DNA from 3 places in the Arthrobacter sp. DNA4 genome. Region 3 is predicted to be linked to each of the others. Evidence: riboswitches for the same ligand, from Rfam matches in the RefSeq annotation. Region 3 holds a riboswitch; each other region holds the start of a gene.
What was found. Region 3 has a riboswitch for thiamine pyrophosphate ahead of NMQ03_RS14185 (FAD-dependent oxidoreductase). Riboswitches for the same ligand answer to the same signal wherever they lie in the genome.

Region 1: it holds a riboswitch for thiamine pyrophosphate, as region 3 does, so the genes downstream of both, thiC (phosphomethylpyrimidine synthase ThiC) here and NMQ03_RS14185 (FAD-dependent oxidoreductase) in region 3, are expected to answer to the same signal.
Region 2: it holds a riboswitch for thiamine pyrophosphate, as region 3 does, so the genes downstream of both, NMQ03_RS19310 (ECF transporter S component) here and NMQ03_RS14185 (FAD-dependent oxidoreductase) in region 3, are expected to answer to the same signal.

Annotation. Positions count from the first base shown of each region.
Region 1 is NZ_CP101466.1:2,757,076-2,763,183, forward strand. It holds gene rpsP (30S ribosomal protein S16) at 1-283, opposite strand, end outside; partial or broken gene NMQ03_RS12720 (hypothetical protein) at 530-976, opposite strand; partial or broken gene NMQ03_RS12725 (VOC family protein) at 1,117-1,940, opposite strand; partial or broken gene NMQ03_RS12730 (amidohydrolase family protein) at 2,087-3,170, opposite strand; TPP riboswitch at 3,248-3,355, shown strand; gene thiC (phosphomethylpyrimidine synthase ThiC) at 3,372-5,177, shown strand; gene NMQ03_RS12740 (alpha/beta hydrolase) at 5,174-5,908, opposite strand; gene ffh (signal recognition particle protein) at 6,012-6,108, opposite strand, start outside.
Region 2 is NZ_CP101466.1:4,164,771-4,170,878, reverse strand. It holds gene mnhG (monovalent cation/H(+) antiporter subunit G) at 1-40, shown strand, start outside; gene NMQ03_RS19335 (DUF4235 domain-containing protein) at 57-320, opposite strand; gene NMQ03_RS19330 (CDGSH iron-sulfur domain-containing protein) at 419-679, opposite strand; gene NMQ03_RS19325 (glycosyltransferase family 2 protein) at 676-1,719, opposite strand; gene NMQ03_RS19320 (iron-containing redox enzyme family protein) at 1,755-2,810, opposite strand; gene NMQ03_RS19315 (heme-degrading domain-containing protein) at 2,987-3,529, opposite strand; TPP riboswitch at 3,615-3,755, shown strand; gene NMQ03_RS19310 (ECF transporter S component) at 3,823-4,446, shown strand; gene NMQ03_RS19305 (ABC transporter ATP-binding protein) at 4,446-5,993, shown strand; gene NMQ03_RS19300 (energy-coupling factor transporter transmembrane protein EcfT) at 5,990-6,108, shown strand, end outside.
Region 3 is NZ_CP101466.1:3,091,794-3,097,901, forward strand. It holds gene NMQ03_RS14175 (thiazole synthase) at 1-381, opposite strand, end outside; gene thiS (sulfur carrier protein ThiS) at 386-622, opposite strand; gene NMQ03_RS14185 (FAD-dependent oxidoreductase) at 619-1,920, opposite strand; TPP riboswitch at 1,913-2,031, opposite strand; gene thiE (thiamine phosphate synthase) at 2,059-2,805, shown strand; gene NMQ03_RS14195 (RNB domain-containing ribonuclease) at 2,845-4,344, shown strand; gene NMQ03_RS14200 (DEAD/DEAH box helicase) at 4,637-6,108, shown strand, end outside.

The DNA.
Region 1 (6,108 bases), 330 kb from region 3:
TCTTGAGGGTGCCTTCCTGGCCCGGCAGGCCCTTGAACTTCTGCCAGTCACCGGTGATCTTCAGGATCGCGGCAACCTGCTCGGACGGCTGTGCGCCGACGGAGAGCCAGTACTGTGCACGCTCGGAGTTGACCTCGATGTACGAGGGCTCTTCGGTGGGGTGGTACTTGCCGATCTCCTCGATGGCGCGGCCGTCACGCTTGGTGCGTGAGTCCGCGACGACGATGCGGTAGTACGGGGCGCGCATCTTGCCGAAGCGCTTAAGGCGAATCTTTACGGCCACTTTTGTGGTCACTCCTGTTTCAGAAAAGGGGTGAACCCGGCTTTCTGCACCCGTGGGGCGGGCCATACTTGCGGGCTCGAAGGACAGGATCCGGACGCGGAGAGAGGGGCCACGCAGATCGAGTACCTGTTTATTGTGCCAGATGAGCGCTGTTATTTCGACTTGGCGCTGCAGTCCGTGGCGCAGCAGGCAGCCCGAAGACTGCCGGCGGGCCGCCGGAAGGTTCCACGAACGGGCGGGGACGGGTCAGGCGGACCAGACGTACAGTCCGGTCCGTTCGGAATCGTCGATTCCGGCAGCAAGTTCCGCCAGCTGCTGCACGTACGCCCGCGCCTGGGCGGCACCAAACGGCATGTCCTCCTGGGCGGCCCATTGCTCCGCCACGTCATCAAGGACGTTGCCTTCACCCTCGGTTTCATAGGTGAGCAAGTCAGCAAGGGCCCGGACCATGGTAGCGGAACGGCAAGGAGGAGTCGCTGGCGACATCGACCATGGTCAGCTCATAATCGGCCCCGCATGGACGGCCGTCCCGGCGAGATCACCGAGTTGCTCCACCTCGAAGTCGCTGATGCCCTGGATCCGCACCGCCTGGCTGGCAGCAGCACCGTCCCCGGAGCTGCGTCCTTCATCAAGGAGGTCGGCGCGTTTCAGCGCGGCGTCATGGGTGGCGACAAAGATCTCGGTGAAGCCCATGGCTGGTGCCCTTCTTCCGTTGGCGGAGCTGCGCGCCGGGCGCTGCCTGCCGCCCGGCCGTACGGAATCAGCCTAGTAGCTGCGGGGCGGTGGCGCACACCCGCGGGCCTCCCGCTCAGTGCCGCCCGGAGCGGGATCAATCAGCGGACGGCGACGCGGATCCGGTTCCGCCACGGGTCCTCGAACCGGAGCTCCGCACCGGTGTGGTGGGCGGGCACCCCGGCAACCTTCAGGCGGTCGGTCAGCGCCCCGACGTCGTCGCCGGAAGGTACCTCGATGAGCACCTCGCCCAGCCCAAGGGTGTCCTTGCGCGGTAGCGCCGCGGCTGTTCCAGACGTTCATGGCCATGTGGTGGTGGTAGCGGCCTGCGGAGACGAAAAGCGCCTGCCCGTGCCAACCTGCGGTCTTTTCGAAACCGAGCGTCCCCACATAGAAGTCGCGGGCGGTCTGCACATCGCCAACCTGGAGGTGGACGTGGCCTACGCCGGCCGCCGTCTGCCGCTGGCCCTCCAGGGACTCCTCGGTGAGGTACTGCTCAAGGTAGCGCTGCGGCGGGAGCGCCAGGCTGTCCATGACCACGTCGGTCCCATTCCAGGACCAGTTGCTGCGGGGGCGGTCCCAGTACAGCTCGATGCCGTTGCCCTCGGGGTCGGTGAAGTAGAACGCTTCACTGACCAGGTGGTCGGCACTGCCCGTGAAGGCCCGCGGCTCGTACTGGGCAGCAGTAGCGACGGTGGCGGCGAGGGAAGCCTGGTCCTCGAAAAGCAGCGCAGTGTGGAACAGGCCTGCTTCTCCCCTGCCGGGAAGGTGCAGTCCGGGGTAGCGCGAGGTGGACCAACGGCCTGCCCAGGCGGCCAAGGTAGAGCCCGCCGTCCTGCTCGGCCACCACCTCAAGGCCCAGCGCACGCTGGTAGTAGTCGGTCATGACCTTCATGTCGCCCACCTTGAGCATCACGGTGCCCATGGCGAGGTCGGCAGGAAGAAGATCCTGGCTGCTGGCTGATGCGGTCATTGAACGCTCCTAGCATTGGCGGCCGTCCCATTGGCGGCCTGTCACCTCTTAAAATTACTTGAAGCTTCAATTTATTCCAAGTCCCTGCGAGCCGTTTGTCAGCGAATGATCCGCCCGCCCAGCACCACGTGCTCCAGCGCATGAATGGTCTCCGGTACCGCCCGCGGGTCTTCCCGGCATACGACGACGTCGGCGCGGGCCCCTTCCTCCACTCCGTGCGCTCCCAGCCACGTTCGTGCTGCCCAGCAGGCGGAGTCGAGGGCCGCGTCCATGGGCAGGCCGGCGCCGTGCAGGGCCAGGATTTCGTCCGTGATCCTGCCGTGCCGGATCACGCTGCCGGCGTCGGTACCGGCAAAGATGCGCACGCCCGCGGCATGGGCTTCCGCCACCCGCTCGAGCCTGCGTTCCCACAGGGCGCGCATGTGCGCGGCATAGCGTGGGAACTTGGGATCCGCCTGCGCAGCAATGTCGGGGAAGGTGGCGATATTGATGAGCGTGGGCACGATCGGTACGCCCTGCTCCACGAACCGGGGCAGGTGGCGGGGCAGGAGCCCGGTGGCGTGCTCGACGCAGTCAATGCCGGCGTCCAGCACCTGGTCCAGGGTGTCTTCGGCGAAGCAGTGCGCCGTCACCCGGGCGCCTTCGTCGTGCGCCGCCTGGACGGCATCGCGTACGACGGCGGCGGGAAACGACGGCGCCAGGTCGCCGGCGCTGCGGTCAATCCAGTCGCCCCACCAGCTTGACCCAGCCGTCGCCGTCGCGCGCCTGCTTGCGGACGGCCTCCACGAGGCCGTCCGGTTCAACTTCCTCAGCGAAGCCCCGCAGGTAGCGGCGCGTCCGGGCGATATGGCGCCCGGCACGGATCAACACCGGGAAGTCCCTGCCACCCTGCATCCAGCGGGTATCCGCCGGCGAGCCGGCGTCCCGGACCAGGAGGGTTCCGGCGTTGAGGTCCGCCTGCGCCTGGTCCCTGGCGGCTGCGGGCTCCACAGGGCCTGCGGGGCCCAGGCCGATGTGGCAGTGGGCGTCCACGAAGCCCGGCAGGACCCAGCCGTCGAGTATCCGGCCGGGAGGAGTGTCCGGCTTGTTGAACGTGAGCCTTCCGTCCACCGACCAAAGTCCATGCCGCACCCGGTCCGGTGCGGTCAGGACGGGTCCACGGAAGTGGATGATGTCTGCCATGGCGCTCCTTTCGATGCCCGGTCAGGCTAGCACCGCAATTATGACAAGCCCGGTTCAGGGGCCTGTGGTAGCTTCGTTCCTGACCACACGGGTGCCCTTGCAGGGGCTGAGATCGGGCTGACGCAGCCTGCGACCGTTGAACCTGTCCGGGTAATGCCGGCGAAGGAAGTGAGTATTCCCTTGAGTACGCAAAACACCCAGTTGAACCCTGCCCTGCTGCCGTCCGCCGGGGAGCCCGGCGACGCATCGGAACAGCCCGTGACCCAGTCCCTGAAGTCCCATTCCCTCGCCTACCTTGCGGATGAGGCGTCCGGGATCCGGGTACCTGTGACGGAAATTGCCCTTGAACCGTCACCCAACGGCCAGCCGAACGCACCCTTCCGGACTTACCGGACTGCGGGGCCCGGCAGCGACCCCGTCCGCGGGCTGCAGCCCTTCCGCGCAGAGTGGATCGCGGCGCGCGGGGACACCGAGCCCTACGGCGGCCGGGAGCGCAACCTGCTCGATGACGGCCGGTCGGCCGTACGCCGCGGCGCCGCCTCCGCGGAGTGGAAGGGCGCACAGCCGGTGCCCCGCCGCGCCGTCGACGGCCGGACGGTGACGCAGATGCACTATGCCCGGCAGGGAATCGTCACTCAGGAAATGCGGTTCGTGGCGCTGCGCGAAAACTGCGACGTTGAGCTGGTCCGCAGCGAGGTTGCTGCCGGCAGGGCCATCATCCCGAACAACATCAACCATCCGGAATCCGAGCCGATGATCATTGGCAAGGCTTTCCTGGTGAAAATCAACGCGAACATTGGCAACTCCGCGGTGACGAGCTCCATCGCGGAGGAGGTGGACAAGCTGCAGTGGGCCACCCAGTGGGGTGCCGACACCGTCATGGACCTCTCCACCGGCGACGACATCCACACCACGCGGGAGTGGATCATCCGCAACTCCCCCGTGCCGATCGGGACGGTGCCGATCTACCAGGCGCTGGAAAAGGTCAACGGCGAGGCCAACGCCCTCACCTGGGAGATCTTCCGGGACACGGTGATCGAACAGTGCGAACAGGGTGTGGACTACATGACCATCCACGCTGGCGTGCTGCTCCGCTATGTTCCGCTGACCGCCAACCGCGTCACCGGCATTGTCTCGCGCGGTGGCTCCATCATGGCGGGCTGGTGCCTGGCCCACCACCAGGAGAACTTCCTGTACACGCACTTCGATGAGCTGTGCGAAATCTTCGCCAAATACGACGTCGCCTTCTCGCTGGGTGACGGCCTCCGCCCCGGTTCCACGGCGGACGCCAACGACGCCGCGCAGTTCGCGGAGCTGGACACGCTCGCCGAGCTGACGCAGCGGGCCTGGGAGTATGACGTCCAGGTGATGGTGGAGGGGCCGGGCCACGTTCCCTTCCACCTGGTCCGTGAGAACGTGGAACGGCAGCAGGAGCTGTGCAAGGGTGCGCCCTTCTATACCCTGGGCCCGCTGGTCACCGACATCGCTCCCGGCTACGACCACATCACGTCGGCAATCGGCGCCACCGAGATTGCCCGGTACGGGACAGCCATGCTCTGCTACGTCACACCAAAGGAACATCTGGGGCTGCCCAACAAGGACGACGTCAAGACGGGTGTCATCACCTACAAGATCGCGGCGCACGCGGCGGACCTGGCCAAGGGCCACACGGGGGCGCACGAACGGGACGATGCCCTGTCCAAGGCACGGTTCGAATTCCGCTGGCGCGACCAGTTCGCCCTGTCCCTGGATCCTGTGACCGCGGAGGCGTTCCACGACGAGACGCTTCCCGCTGAACCAGCCAAGACGGCGCACTTCTGTTCCATGTGCGGGCCCAAGTTCTGCTCCATGCGGATCAGCCAGGATATCCGTGACGAATACGGGTCGGCAGACTCGCAGGCGGCACTGGCGGACATGGCCTCCGGCATGCGGGAGAAGAGCCAGGAGTTCCTGGCCAAGGGCGGCAAGGTGTACCTGCCGGAGCCGACGGTCGCTGCCGGCAGCTAGGACGCCCGGGCGGGCTGGCTCCGGCTGACCCCGCTGATGAACTGGCGGATGACCCGGTCCCCGTCCAGGGAGTCCTGGGGCCGGTGCCCTCCCGCGGCAACGCGGTGCAGGGCACCGGTCTCCCTGAGGTACCCGGCAATTTCCTCGTAAAGCGGCTCCCAGCCACCAGTCAGGACCAGCGTGGGGACACCGGGAACAATATGCAGCGGCGCCTCCCAGGATGGCGCCTGGAGCCTGAGCCTGCGGGCGGAGCGTTTTTCCTCGATGGTGGTAAGCTGCTGGAGGTCGGTGGCGTAGACGCGGCGGACGAATTCGCGCTGGAAGTCCTCGTCACTGAGCTGGTGGCGGACGTCGAAAAGCGGCTGCATCAGGCTGATGTGCGCGGCCGTGGTAAGCAGCTCCGCCGTCAGCGACAGGCAGGCCGGCTCCACCAGGGTCAGCGAAAAGACCAGGTCCGGACGTTCCACCGCGGCCATCATGGCGGGGATCGCCCCCTGGGAGTGTGCCACCACATGTCCGCCGGCGGCCCCGCGGCCATCGTCGGCAAGCGACCCCAGGATGATCGCGGTGTCTTCCGTGAAGGAGGATTCCAGCGGCTCCGCGGCGGAATCGTAGCCGTGCCTGCGGAGGAACAGGGCATCATAGGCCAGTGCCATGCCGTGCTGGCGGGGCCATGCGGCGGCGCCAAAGGTACCGGCGCCGTGCACGAACACTACCCTCTGCTTGAACATGTCCCAACCCTATTCCACGGTGCCGACATCCCAACGAAAAAGCGCCAGGTGTCGTCTTGAGCAGTCAAAACGTCACCTGGCGCTTCCCGATGTTGGGGAACTGCTACTTGCCCATGAACTTGTCGAAGCCCTTGGGAAGGTTCAGCTGGGACGGGTCGAAGTCGCCGCCCTGCTGGCCGAAGGCCGCTCCTGTGGGCAGC
Region 2 (6,108 bases), 1.1 Mb from region 3:
TGCCCTGAAGGACAGTCCCGACGACGGCAGGCAGCGCTAAGCGGCGCCCGGGGCAGCTAGACGATGTCCTGGCTCTTGGCGAACCGGGTGATGGCGCGCTGGGTGCCGCGGTTTGCCAGGACCTGGATGATGGCACTCACAGACGCTGAGATCAGCGCGAAGGTCAAAGCAGAGCGGAGGCTGGTGGGGACGTCCTCGTTCTTGCCGGTGGGTGCTTTCTGCCCCGTGGTCTTTTCCCAGATGGTGTTAACCAGCTTGGTGCCGGCCAGGCCTGCGCCGAGGCTCACGGCGGTCCCGAGCAGTTTGATGAGAAGGTTCATTGCTGGTACTCCTTGCGGGCGGAAAACGGACTGCCCCCAGCCTAGCCTCACACCCGGGCTGGTCCGGGCAGGGCGTGGCCGGCGGCCGGCTTTGGGGATCAGGCAGGGGGCTTCCCGGCCGGGGGTTCGGAGCGGAACTTGATCATCTTGTGCGTGCCGTCGCAATAGGGCTTGATGGCGGAGGCCCCGCACCGGCACAAGGCGACGGTCCTGCGCTCCCTGGGCACGGCGTCGCCGGAAGGGGTAACGATCTCGAACTCACCCCTGACAATGAGGGGACCATCCGGGCACACCACGATCGAGCTGGCGGCGGATTCCTGGTCCGCGTCTGTTCGTGTTCCATGCTGTTCGGGGTTCATGCCTGCACCGCATTCATCGTTGTTTCCGGCTTTCTGGCTTCCTGGCCTGCTGGGTTGTGTGGGAGCTTGCCGCCGTGGAGCAGCAGGAGCTTTGCCTCGGAGTGCGCCGCGGTCCTGAGCTTTCTGCCTGCATACGGCATGCCGCCGCTCCACCTGAAAGCAAGCGCAAGCCACACGCAGACCGCCCGCTCAGCTGCCCAGAAGGGCGCAAACCATGCTGCCGAGGCGGGAAAGACGGCGCTCCCGTTGTGCCGTCGTCGTCCGATTTCTGCGCAGGCCACAGCTGCTCCGGCGAGCAACGCGATGGCCGCCCGCCGTGCCCTTGCAGGGAGGAGGGCGGCGCCGGCGGCTGCAGGCAGCAGGGCAAGCTCCGCGGCCAGCCGCCGCGGCTGGGCCAAGTCGTCGTAGGCCTGCCGCACACGCTGGCGCAGGAAGTGCCGGGCAGTTGGCGGCCGGCGTGCCACGAACAGGTCCGGAAGGATCCGCTCGCTTCCGCCGGCCGCCTTGATGGTCCGGATGAGCTCCAGGTTTTCAAACAGCACGCCTGCGTAGCCCCCGGTGGCCAGTAGGGCGCTCCGGCGTACCCCGAGCGTCCCCGGGTAGTCGGCAGACCAGGCGCGGTTGAGCAGCGTCCTGGCCGTATCCCAGCGGGCGTGCCAGGGAAGGGGAGCGAAGTAGTTTTGCGGCCGCACCACGTCCGCGGACTTGAGATAGTGCACGACGGCGGCGAGGGACTCGCGCGTGTAGCGGACGTCGTCGTCGGCGATGACGAGGAACTCCGCACGTGAGGTGCTGGCACCGGTCATCACCCCTGCCACCTTGCCGTTGCCGGTGCCGGTGCGGCTTACCAGGTCCGGGCGGATGTGGCGGACCCCGCCGGGAAACGCGGCACGGTGGCGGTCGAAGAGGTTTTCCTCGGACCCGTCCACTACTATGACGGGCATCCAGCCCACCAAGCGGTGAAGGTAACCCGACAACTCGGCGAGGCCCGAGTCCCCGGTCCAGCGCAGGGGAAGGACGTATTCCGCGTCGTGTGCCACAAAACCCGGGGACGCCTCCGCGGGGGACCAGCCTGTCACGCTGCCGCCGGCACGGCCGCCCGAAGCGAGGTTTGCCCGGCTTCCCAGGAGGACATCAAGTGGCCGGAGACGCGGCTGTCGATGGCCATAACGGCCGTGGCACCGAACAGGACGTCCTCAAGGAGGCCAGGCTCAGCCTCAACCAGGCCGCCGGCAAGGTCCCGCCCGGCAATCTGTTCATGCACCGCGTCGGCTTCCACGTGCTCATCGAAATAGTGGGTGACGTCTGCGGCGAAACCATGCCGGCGGAATCCGTTGCCGTAGAAACGGTTGGGCTGGGAAGAGGTCATTTCGTACATGGCCAGGTGGCCGGTGATGGCCCCGCGCAGCCGCCGGTTCAGGCCGCACAGCGACATGAGGTTCACGGACGCGAGGGAGACGGCGGGGATGGTATCGATGTAGGCGCCGTACCTGTCGTCCAGGCCCAGCCCGCGCATGGTCCGGGCAAACAGCGCACTGTGCATCCGCTCCGGCCTGCCGCCGCCGTATTCGTCGGCCTGGATTTCCACGAGGGCAGCCTTGGCCCGGCCGGATAGCCGCGGAATGGCCCAGGTGTGCGGATCCGCTTCCTTCAACTGGTACACGGATTTGTGGATCAGGAACTCTTTGAGCTGCTCCAGGCTTGCCTTCCGTGCCACGAAGCGGGAAACGCTCGGGCCGGTGTCCATAGCGGCGAGGCCGAAAAGGACGTCGGCCACGGCATCGCTGGTCATGGCAATCCCGGCGGGCAGTTCGACATTACCGGCGGTTTGGCGTGCGGCGGCGCGAAGGGCGGCTTCAAAGGGTTCTTCGATCAGTCGCCGGACCCTGATCAGGGCCGGTTCCCACTCCCAAGCGTCGCTGACCCCGTCCAGGCCCGAGTAGTGCAGTTCGTACAGGCAAAAGAGTGACAGCTGGATGTCTTCGTCGGCAATGATGTCACCGGTACCCGCCACCTGCGCCGCCACCAGCCGGTACAGCCCGTCCAGCTCCGGAGTGGCAGCATCAGGGGCCTTGGACAGGGCCGCAAAGAGGGCGCTGCTGATGGGACCTCTGGTGTCCGGGATTCTCATGGTGCTCCTTGGTTGCCGCGCCGGTTCGGGGAACGGCCGCCGATGGTGCTCCCATTCCCTGTGGTGGTCGTACCCCGGGGGACAACATAGTAAGCATGATTACTAATAAAAGCTAAGCAGCCCGGGGCCGCTTGGCAAGTACCGGTGCGTGTCCCGCTGCGCCGGGTCAACCGGCGCTACTCGTCCAGAGCCGAACCCAGGATGTCGCGCAGTGCCTCCACCGCCAGTTCGTGGTCCTGAAGCTGCGGCAAGCCGGACACCGCCACGGAAGCCACCACACCAACGCCCGTGACCTGGATCGGAAACGCGCCCCCGTGTGCCGCATAGCGGGACTGGTCGAACCAGGCGTTGTCCTCGATCCGGCCGCCGCCCAGCCGGCCGCGCAGTCCCACCAGGAGGGAGGGCACCTCGTACCGCAGGGCAGTGCGCTGCTTGGCCCGGATCCAGTGGCCGTTGTCGGGCGTGGCGCCCGGAAGTGCGACATGGAACAGCACCTGGTCACCCTTGGCGATGTCGATGGCGATGGGCAATGACCGCTCCTTGCCCAGTTCAACGAGGAGCAGGCCCAGGTTCAACGAATCATCCAGCGAGAAGCCGGGGAACTGGAGCTCACGGACCTCTGCCTCGATGCGGGCAATCTGCGCCTCCAGTGAGCCCTCCGGCTGGGCGTCGCTGGAATCAGGATCGAACCCGGTTACATCCGGTGGATTGGCGGTCATGGCCCTCAATCTACTCCTGCCAGGTGTAAACTTGACCACGCCCAACTGGGCAAAATAGACAGCGTTACCCAACCACAAGCAACACTAAAAACGACAGGGGAGCGCCGCCGTCGGGCATCCTGGCACAGGCCGGGCACCGCAGGTGGGCGCTGAGAGTGCGGACAGCCGCAGACCCTCGAACCTGATCCGGTTAGTACCGGCGCAAGGGAGTCGAGTTCTCAAAGTGTCGCGGATGCACGGCCACAGGCCTGCACCCGGGTCCACTTTCCCCTCCTGTTTCCCAGGAGGATCACATGAGCACTGCAGCAATCAAGAAGACCACCAGTAAGTCCTGGCGCGTCGTGGACATCGTCGTCGCCGCGCTGGTGGCCATCGCGGGCGGCGTCATCTTCTGGGCATGGGACCAGGGTGCCGCCGCACTGTCCGCCCCCATGAACGCCGCCTACCCGCCCCTGACCGGACTGCTCGCCGGCGGCTGGATGATTCCCGGGGTGCTGGGCATGCTCATCATCCGCAAGCCCGGAGCCGCCCTGTTCTGCGAGACTGTAGCCGCAACCGGCGAACTGCTGATGGGTTCCCAGTACGGCGCCTCGGTCCTGTTCTCGGGTTTCATCCAGGGCCTGGGCGCGGAAATCATTTTCGCGATCTTCGTCTACCGCAAGTTCAACCTGCCCGTATCGCTGCTGGTAAGCGCCGCGGCAGGGTTCTTCTGCGGACTGAATGACTCGTTTGCGCCGTGGGGCTGGAACATTGCCTACTCCGGCGCGGACAAGCTCGCCTACATCGTGCTGACCACCCTTTCCGGGGCCATCCTGGCTGGCGCTTTGTCCTGGCTTGCCACCCGCGGCCTGGCCCGCACCGGCGTGCTGGGCTCCTTCGCGTCCCGCAAGGCTGCCACGGAGCCCGTCTTCTCCTGATGGCATCCTCCCAGGACGCCTCCGGCACGGTCCGGCCTGCCGCCATCGCCGCCCGCGGATGGGGCTGGCGGCACGCCGGAAGGGCCAAGCCCGCCGTCCACGGCCTTGACCTGGACATCGCCCCCGGGGAGCGGGTGCTCCTGCTGGGGCCTTCCGGCGCCGGGAAGTCCACCCTGCTGCACGCCCTGGCCGGCGTCCTGGGAGACATCAACGACGACGGCGAGGCAGGCGACGCCGACGAGTCCGGTTCGCTGCTGGTGGACGGAGCCCCGCCCCGGGCACGGCGCGGCCGTGCCGGTCTCATGCAGCAGGACCCGGAGACCCAGGTGGTCCTGTCGCGGGTGGGGGACGACGTCGCCTTCGGCGCCGAAAACCTTGCGGTGCCCCGCGACGCCATCTGGCCGCGCGTTCACGAGGCACTTGCCGACGTCGGGCTCGCCCACCTCCCGCTGGACCACCCGACGTCGGCCCTGTCCGGCGGCCAAAAGCAGCGCCTGGCGCTGGCGGGCATCCTGGCGATGCGTCCCGGACTGATCCTGCTGGACGAGCCCACCGCCAACCTGGACCCGGACGGCGTGCTGGAGGTCCGCGACGCCGTGGCCCGCTCCCTGGACAAAACCGGGGCGACGCTGGTGGTGGTGGAGCACCGGGTGTCCGTCTGGAAGGACCTGGTGGACCGGATCGTGGTCCTGCAGCCGGGCTCCGCCGCCGATCCTGCAGTGCTCCTGGACGGGCCGCCGGACCGAGTACTTACGGAGGCGCGGAGCATGCTCGCCGCAGCGGGCGTCTGGGTACCCGGGTACGTGCCGGCCACACGTGCCCGCGCCGCCGTCCCGGCTCCCGGCGCAGGCAGCCTCCTGCTGGCCGCAGAGCAGCTGGGCGTCTCCCGCGAACGCCCCCGCCGCAAAGGCTTCCGGAAGATCCTGCCTGTCCCGGTCCAGGAAGGCGTGGCCGCGCAGGTCCGCGCCGGGCAGGCCCTTGCCATCACCGGCGCCAACGGCGCCGGCAAGTCCACGTTCGCGCTGACCCTCGGCGGGCTGCTTGAGCCGGTGTCCGGAAAAGTGTCCGCGACGCTGGACCTCAGCCGCGGTGCCGGCATCGATCCCTACAAGTGGAAGGCCGAGCAGCTGATTTCGCGGGTGGGCACGGTATTCCAGGAGCCGGAGCACCAGTTCGTCACCGGAAAGGTGCTCGACGAGCTGCTCTTCGGCCCCCGGCACCTGGGGCACGGCGAGGACCGGGTTGAGGAACTGCTGGAGCGGCTGCGGCTTACCCAGCTGGTGGATGCCAACCCCTATACGCTCTCCGGCGGTGAGAAGCGGCGCTTGTCCGTTGCCACCGTCCTGGCCGCCAGCCCCCAGGTGCTGATCCTGGACGAGCCCACGTTCGGCCAGGATGCCAATACCTGGGCCGAACTGGCATCGTTCCTGTCCGAGCTCCTTGATGCGGGCACTGCAGTGGTTGCCGTGACCCATGATGCCGAATTCACGGAGGCGCTGGGCGGTGCGGAACTGCGGATGGCCGCGGCCGAAGTGGTGGCGCCATGAGGCAGCAACTCACCTTGAGCGGCAACCACGCCCTCCTTGCCCGCGCTAACCCTTTGAGCAAGTTCGCGGCGGTCCTGCTCATCACGGCCGTCCTGGCGCTGTCCATCGACTGGGT
Region 3 (6,108 bases):
CTCCACGGCGTCCGGCAGGAGGGTCTGCTCGTCCGCGATGACCTCCAGTTTCACCCAGTCGGTCTCCAGAGCCTCCCGGGCAAGTTCCGCAGTAAGGACCGCGTCCCTGGCCGTGAAGCAGCCGGCAGTGTTGGGCAGCACGCGGATCCCATGGTCCACCAGCAGCTGGAACAGCGACCCGGTTTCAGCCGTGGAGTACCGCCGCATGGCCACTGTGGTCAGGGCGGTGCCGGAGGCCAGCAGCGCTGCGCCCAGGCCGTCCAGGCTGGGTGCCCCGCCCGTGCCCATGATGAGCCGGGATCCGAGGGCGACGCCGTCAATCACCAGGGCGTCGGCGGCACCCGCGTTTCCGGCGGGGTTGATGGTGTTGGTTTCGGTCATGGCGTCAGCCTCCCTGTACTGCAGTGACAAGTTCAATATCGTCGCCCTCGGCGAGCGCGGTGGCGAACCATTGGCTGCGCGGCACCACCTGGGCATTATGCGCGACGGCGACGCCCAGTTTCCCGCCGTCCGTCGCCTGTCCGTTGGGTGCCAGCGGGCGCCCGGTGACCTGGCTGACGAGCGTGGTGATGGAGGCGCCGTCGGCCACCTCGTGCGTATTTCCGTTCAGGGTGATGTTCACGCTGTCTCCTTGATGTGGGGTGTGGTGGCGGCTGCCGCCGGCCGGGAGAACCGCTCCGGGCTGAAGGGCGCCCAGCGGGAATCGGATGTACCGTCCAGCAGCGCCGTGCAGATGGCGGCTGCGGCGGGTGTGAGCAGGACGCCGTGCCGGAAGAACCCGGTGGCGATGATGAGTCCCGGGACGTGCCCGTCGGCAGGGTTTCCGGACCCCGGATCCACCCGCACGCGGCCCAGCAGGGGCGCGTTGTCAGGGGTACCGGGGCGGGCCCGGGCGGTGCACTCGAGCAGTTCCAGTTCGGCGACGGCGGGCACCAGCGCCTGCGCGTCCCGCAGCAGCTGGTAGACGCCTCCGGCGCTCACGGCATCGGAGAGCGCGTCCTCGCGCTGGGTTGCCCCTATCACCACGGTTCCGTCCTGCCGGGGGACGATGTAGACGGGGACGCCGTGAACCAGGCCGCGCACCGTGGAGGTCACCAGGGGCTGGAGGTGCTGCGGAACGGCGAGGCGGAGGATGTCCCCGTGGACTGGGCGCAGTGGCAGGTCGAGGCCGTCGGGCAGGCCCCCAAGGTCCCCTGCCTGCAGGCCGTTGGCCACGATGGTTTCCGCCGCCAGGACGGTGCCGCCGCCGGCGAGGCTGGCACCGGTAACCGTTCCGCCCTCCCACAGCAGGCCGGCGGCCCGGTCGGGTACGGCATACCCGTCCACCGCTCCGGCGGCGGCCAGCTCCGGGGACCTAAGAGCAGCGCCCGCGAGGGCCAGCCGCAGGGCTGCCACCAGGCGCCGGGGATCCACCTGGTGGTCTGCGGGTGTGTCCAGGGCGCAGGCGATGGCGGGACTGAGCAGCGGTTCGCGTTTGCGGGCTTCGCGCACGGCCAGGGGCTCCACCCCCAGTCCGTTGGCCTGTTGTACCGCGCGGAGGTCCATCAGCGCGCGGCGGTCCGCGGCGTCGGCACCCACGGCGAGTGTCGGCGTCGTCAGGTATCCACAATCCGCCCCCGTCGCGCCGGCGATCCCCGCGGCGAACCCGGGCCAGCGGGACGATGCCTCAAGCATCAGTTCCAGGAGGTCCTCCTCCTGGTAGTGAAGTTCGCTGACCGGGGCAAGCATGCCCGCGGCGGCCCAGCTGGCACCGTTTCCGGGTGCGTCATCGATCAGGGCAACGGAGCGTCCGGAACGCTGCGCCTCCCAGGCGATGCCATGGCCCACCACTCCCCCGCCGATGACGGCGACGTCGGCCCGGACGGTGGACTGGATGCCGGTATGGGCGGGCCCGGGGACATTGTCAACGGGGTTGCGCATGTGGTTCCTTCCCTACGCCGGCATTAACCGGATCAGGTCAAGCGGTCGGCTCTGACGCCCTCTCAGCCCGGCGCTTTGTGACAGCTGCCGCAGGCTCCCGCAGTACCTGCCCAGTTTAGAGGAACTAGGCTTGCAGGCATGAATGTGTCCGCCTCATCCCTGCCCGCCGCCCCCACGCTCCAGCCACCGCGGCCCTCACCGCCGAAGTTGCCAACGCCCCACAGCGACGCCCTCAAGGCAACCCGCCTGTACCTCTGCACCGACGCACGGACGGCGCGCGGCGATTTCGCGGAGTTCGTTGACGCCGCGTTTGCCGGCGGCGTGGACATCATCCAGCTGCGCGACAAGACCATCGAGGCCGCAGAGGAACTGGACCTCCTGGCGGTCCTGAAGGAAACAGCGGTACGCCACGGCCGGCTCTGGGCCGTCAACGACCGTGCGGACATCGCCGTGCTGTCCGGGGCACCGGTGTTCCACATTGGCCAGAAGGACCTTCCGCTGCCGGCAGCACGGACGCTGGTCAACGGAAACGCGGCCATTGGACTCTCCAGCCACACCACCGACCAGGTGGACGCCGCCTTGGCCGCAACGGTTGGGCCGTCAGGGCTGGACTATTTCTGCGTGGGTCCGGTCTGGGCCACACCCACCAAACCCGGCAGGGCCGCCGTCGGCCCTGAACTGGTGACATATGCCGCCGAAGCCTCCCGGCAGGCCGGAGATCCCGTGCCGTGGTTTGCCATCGGCGGCATCGACCACGGAAACGTCCGGGACGTGGTGGAGGCGGGTGCCGGCAGGATCGTGGTGGTCCGCGCCATCACGGAGGCACCCGACCCCGCGGCCGCCGCCGCCTCCCTGCTCGACGCGCTGGACGGCACCGGCTCCTGAGCCTGCTTAATTCCGGGACTTGGGGATACGCTGATTTTTGTGTCACATCATCGGTTGGCCCCCAACGTCCATGACCACAAGAACGCCCTGGAAGAGGCGCTGGGCCTGCTGCGGACGGAACTTGAACTGCCGGGGCCGTACCCCGCCGAAGCAGTGGAAGACGCCCGGGCCGCCATCGCGGCGCTGAAACTGCCGTCCTACGACCTGACCGCCGTCGAGTTCGTGACCATCGATCCGGCGTCCTCCACGGACCTGGACCAGGCAGTGTTCATCGAACGGGACGGAAACGGCTACCGGGTCATGTACGCCATCGCCGACGTTCCGGCGTTCGTTGCTCCGGGCGGCCCGCTGGACGCCGAAACCCGGCGCCGCGGACAGACGTTCTACGCCCCGGACGGCCGGATCCCGCTGCACCCCGAGGTGATCAGCGAGGGCGCCGGAAGCCTGTTGCCCGGCCAGGAGTGTTCGGCTTTCGTCTGGGACTTCACGCTCGACGGCGACGCGACAGTGCTGTCCGTGGGCGTCCGGCGGGCGCGGGTCATCAGCCGTGACAAGCTCAGCTACAAAGGCGCCCAGGCCGATCTTGACGCCGGGACTGCCTCGCCCGTGCTGGGGCTGCTCCGCGAGGTGGGGCTGAAGCGGGTGGCGCTGGAACGGGCACGCGGGGGCGCCAGCCTGAACATGCCTGAGCAGGAGATCGTCCAGTTGCCCGACGGCGGCTACCGGATCGACGCTGTTCCGCAGCTTCCCGTGGAGGACTGGAATGCGCAGATTTCCCTGATGACCGGAATGGCCGCCGCACAGCTCATGCTGGAGGGCAAAGTGGGCATCCTGCGCACCATGCCCGCACCGGATGAACGGTCCCTGCGGCATTTCCGGCTGCAGACCGAGGTGCTGGGCAGGCCGTGGGACGGGGAAGTCAGCTACGGCGAGTACCTCCGGTCGCTCGATCCCACCGATCCCCGGCAGCTGGCCATCATGCACTCAGCCGGCATGCTGTTCCGTGGCGCGTCCTACACCGCCTTCGATGGCACTGTCCCCGAAGACGGCATCCAGTCGGCCATCGGCGCCGCCTACGCCCACACCACCGCGCCGCTGCGCCGCCTGGTGGACCGCTTCGTGCTGGTCATCTGCGAGGCCCTGAGCAACGGCGGCAACGTCCCCGGCTGGGCGCGGGAGGCCCTGCCGCTGCTCCCGGGCATCATGGCGGGATCGGACCAGCTGGCCTCCCGAATGGAACGCCTGGCCCTGGATACCGTGGAAGCGGCGCTGCTGCTGAACCACATCGGGCAGGAGTTTGATGCCATCGTCATTTCCGGATCCAAGCCGCAAAACGGAAACGGCAACGGAAACGGCAAGAATGGAAACGGGAACGGGAAGAACGGCAACGGCAACGGAAATTCGGGGATCATCCAGATCGCCGAACCTGCGGTGACTGCACGCTGCGCGGGCGAACTGGAGTCCGGCACCAAGGTCCGCGTCCGGCTGGTTTCCTCGGACATCACCACCCGGCAGATCCACTTCGAACTCGTTTCCTGAGAGGCCGGCGGGCGCCCCTGGCGGCCCGAAACCGTGTTTCCGCGCCCGTACGGCTAGACTGGAGGGGTAGAACTGGATGCCCGGTCGTTGATTTCCTTGATTTGAAACCAACAAGCCCGCCCCTACGCGATCTTGAGATTTACCCGTTGGTCACCAGTGCCAGCATTTAGATAGCCCGCGATCGGCTTCCACTGGAATCGCTTGCGCGCCTGAGCGTGCTCCGGAGCGGCCAGCCTTGGCCGGCCCGTTGAGCAGGCAGCGCCATTGCCCAAATGAATAAGGAAACTCCCCTGTGAGTGAATTGCATACCCACCAGCTCCTGAGCGATGAGTCCGGCACGGAAACCATCGAGCCGGAAGAAACCATCATCTCCGACGAGACGCCGCACGAGATCGCGGAGAAGTCCTTCGCCGACTACAACGTCCGCGCAGACATCGTCGAATCCCTGGCCGACGCCGGCATCACCCACCCCTTCCCCATCCAGGCCATGACCCTGCCGGTCGCCCTGGGCGGCCACGACATCATCGGCCAGGCCAAGACCGGTACCGGCAAGACCCTGGGCTTCGGCATTCCGGCGCTGCAGCGCGTGATCGGGCAGGATGATCCGGGCTACGCCAAGCTGGCCGTGCCCGGCGCACCGCAGGCCCTGGTCATTGTTCCCACCCGTGAACTGGCCGTCCAGGTAGCCAACGACCTTCAAACGGCGGCGCGCAAGCGCAACGCCAGGATCACCACCATCTACGGCGGCCGCGCGTACGAGCCCCAGGTGGAGGCGTTGAAGCAGGGCGTCGAGGTAGTGGTGGGAACCCCCGGCCGGCTGATCGACCTTTTCAAGCAGAAGCACCTGAGCCTGAAGAACGTCAAGATCGTGGTGCTGGACGAAGCCGACGAAATGCTGGACCTGGGCTTCCTGCCGGACGTGGAGACGCTGATCGCGGCAACGCCCGCCGTCCGCCAGACCCTCCTGTTCTCCGCCACCATGCCCGGGCCGGTCATCGCCATGGCCCGCCGCTACATGACCCAGCCCACGCACATCCGCGCCGCGGATCCGGAGGACGAGGGCCTGACCAAGCGCGACATCCGCCAGCTGATCTACCGTGCGCACAGCATGGACAAGACCGAAGTGGTGGCACGCATCCTGCAGGCCCGCGGCCGCGGACGGACCATCATCTTCACCAAGACCAAGCGCACCGCAGCGAAGGTGGCCGAGGAACTTGTGGACCGCGGCTTCGCGGCCGCCGCCATCCACGGCGACCTGGGCCAGGGCGCCCGGGAGCAGGCGCTGCGGGCGTTCCGCAACAACAAGGTGGACGTCCTGGTGGCCACGGACGTTGCCGCGCGCGGCATCGACGTCGAGGACGTTACCCACGTCATCAACTACCAGTGCGTGGAAGACGAGAAAATCTACCTGCACCGGGTGGGCCGCACCGGCCGTGCCGGCAACAAGGGCACCGCCGTCACGTTCGTGGACTGGGACGACATGCCGCGCTGGGGCCTGATCAACAAGGCGCTGGGGCTGAGTGTGCCGGAGCCCGTCGAGACCTACTCCTCCTCGCCGCACCTCTACACCGACCTCGACATCCCCGAGGGCACCAAGGGCCGCCTGCCCCGTGACAAGCGGACCCTGGCCGGTGTCGACGCCGAAGTCCTCGAGGACCTCGGCGAGACCGGCAAGAAGAACAGCCGCGGCGGCCGCGACGCAGGCCGCTCACGCGACCGGGACGGACGGGGCCGCGGAAATACCGACGCCGGCAAGGGCGGCAG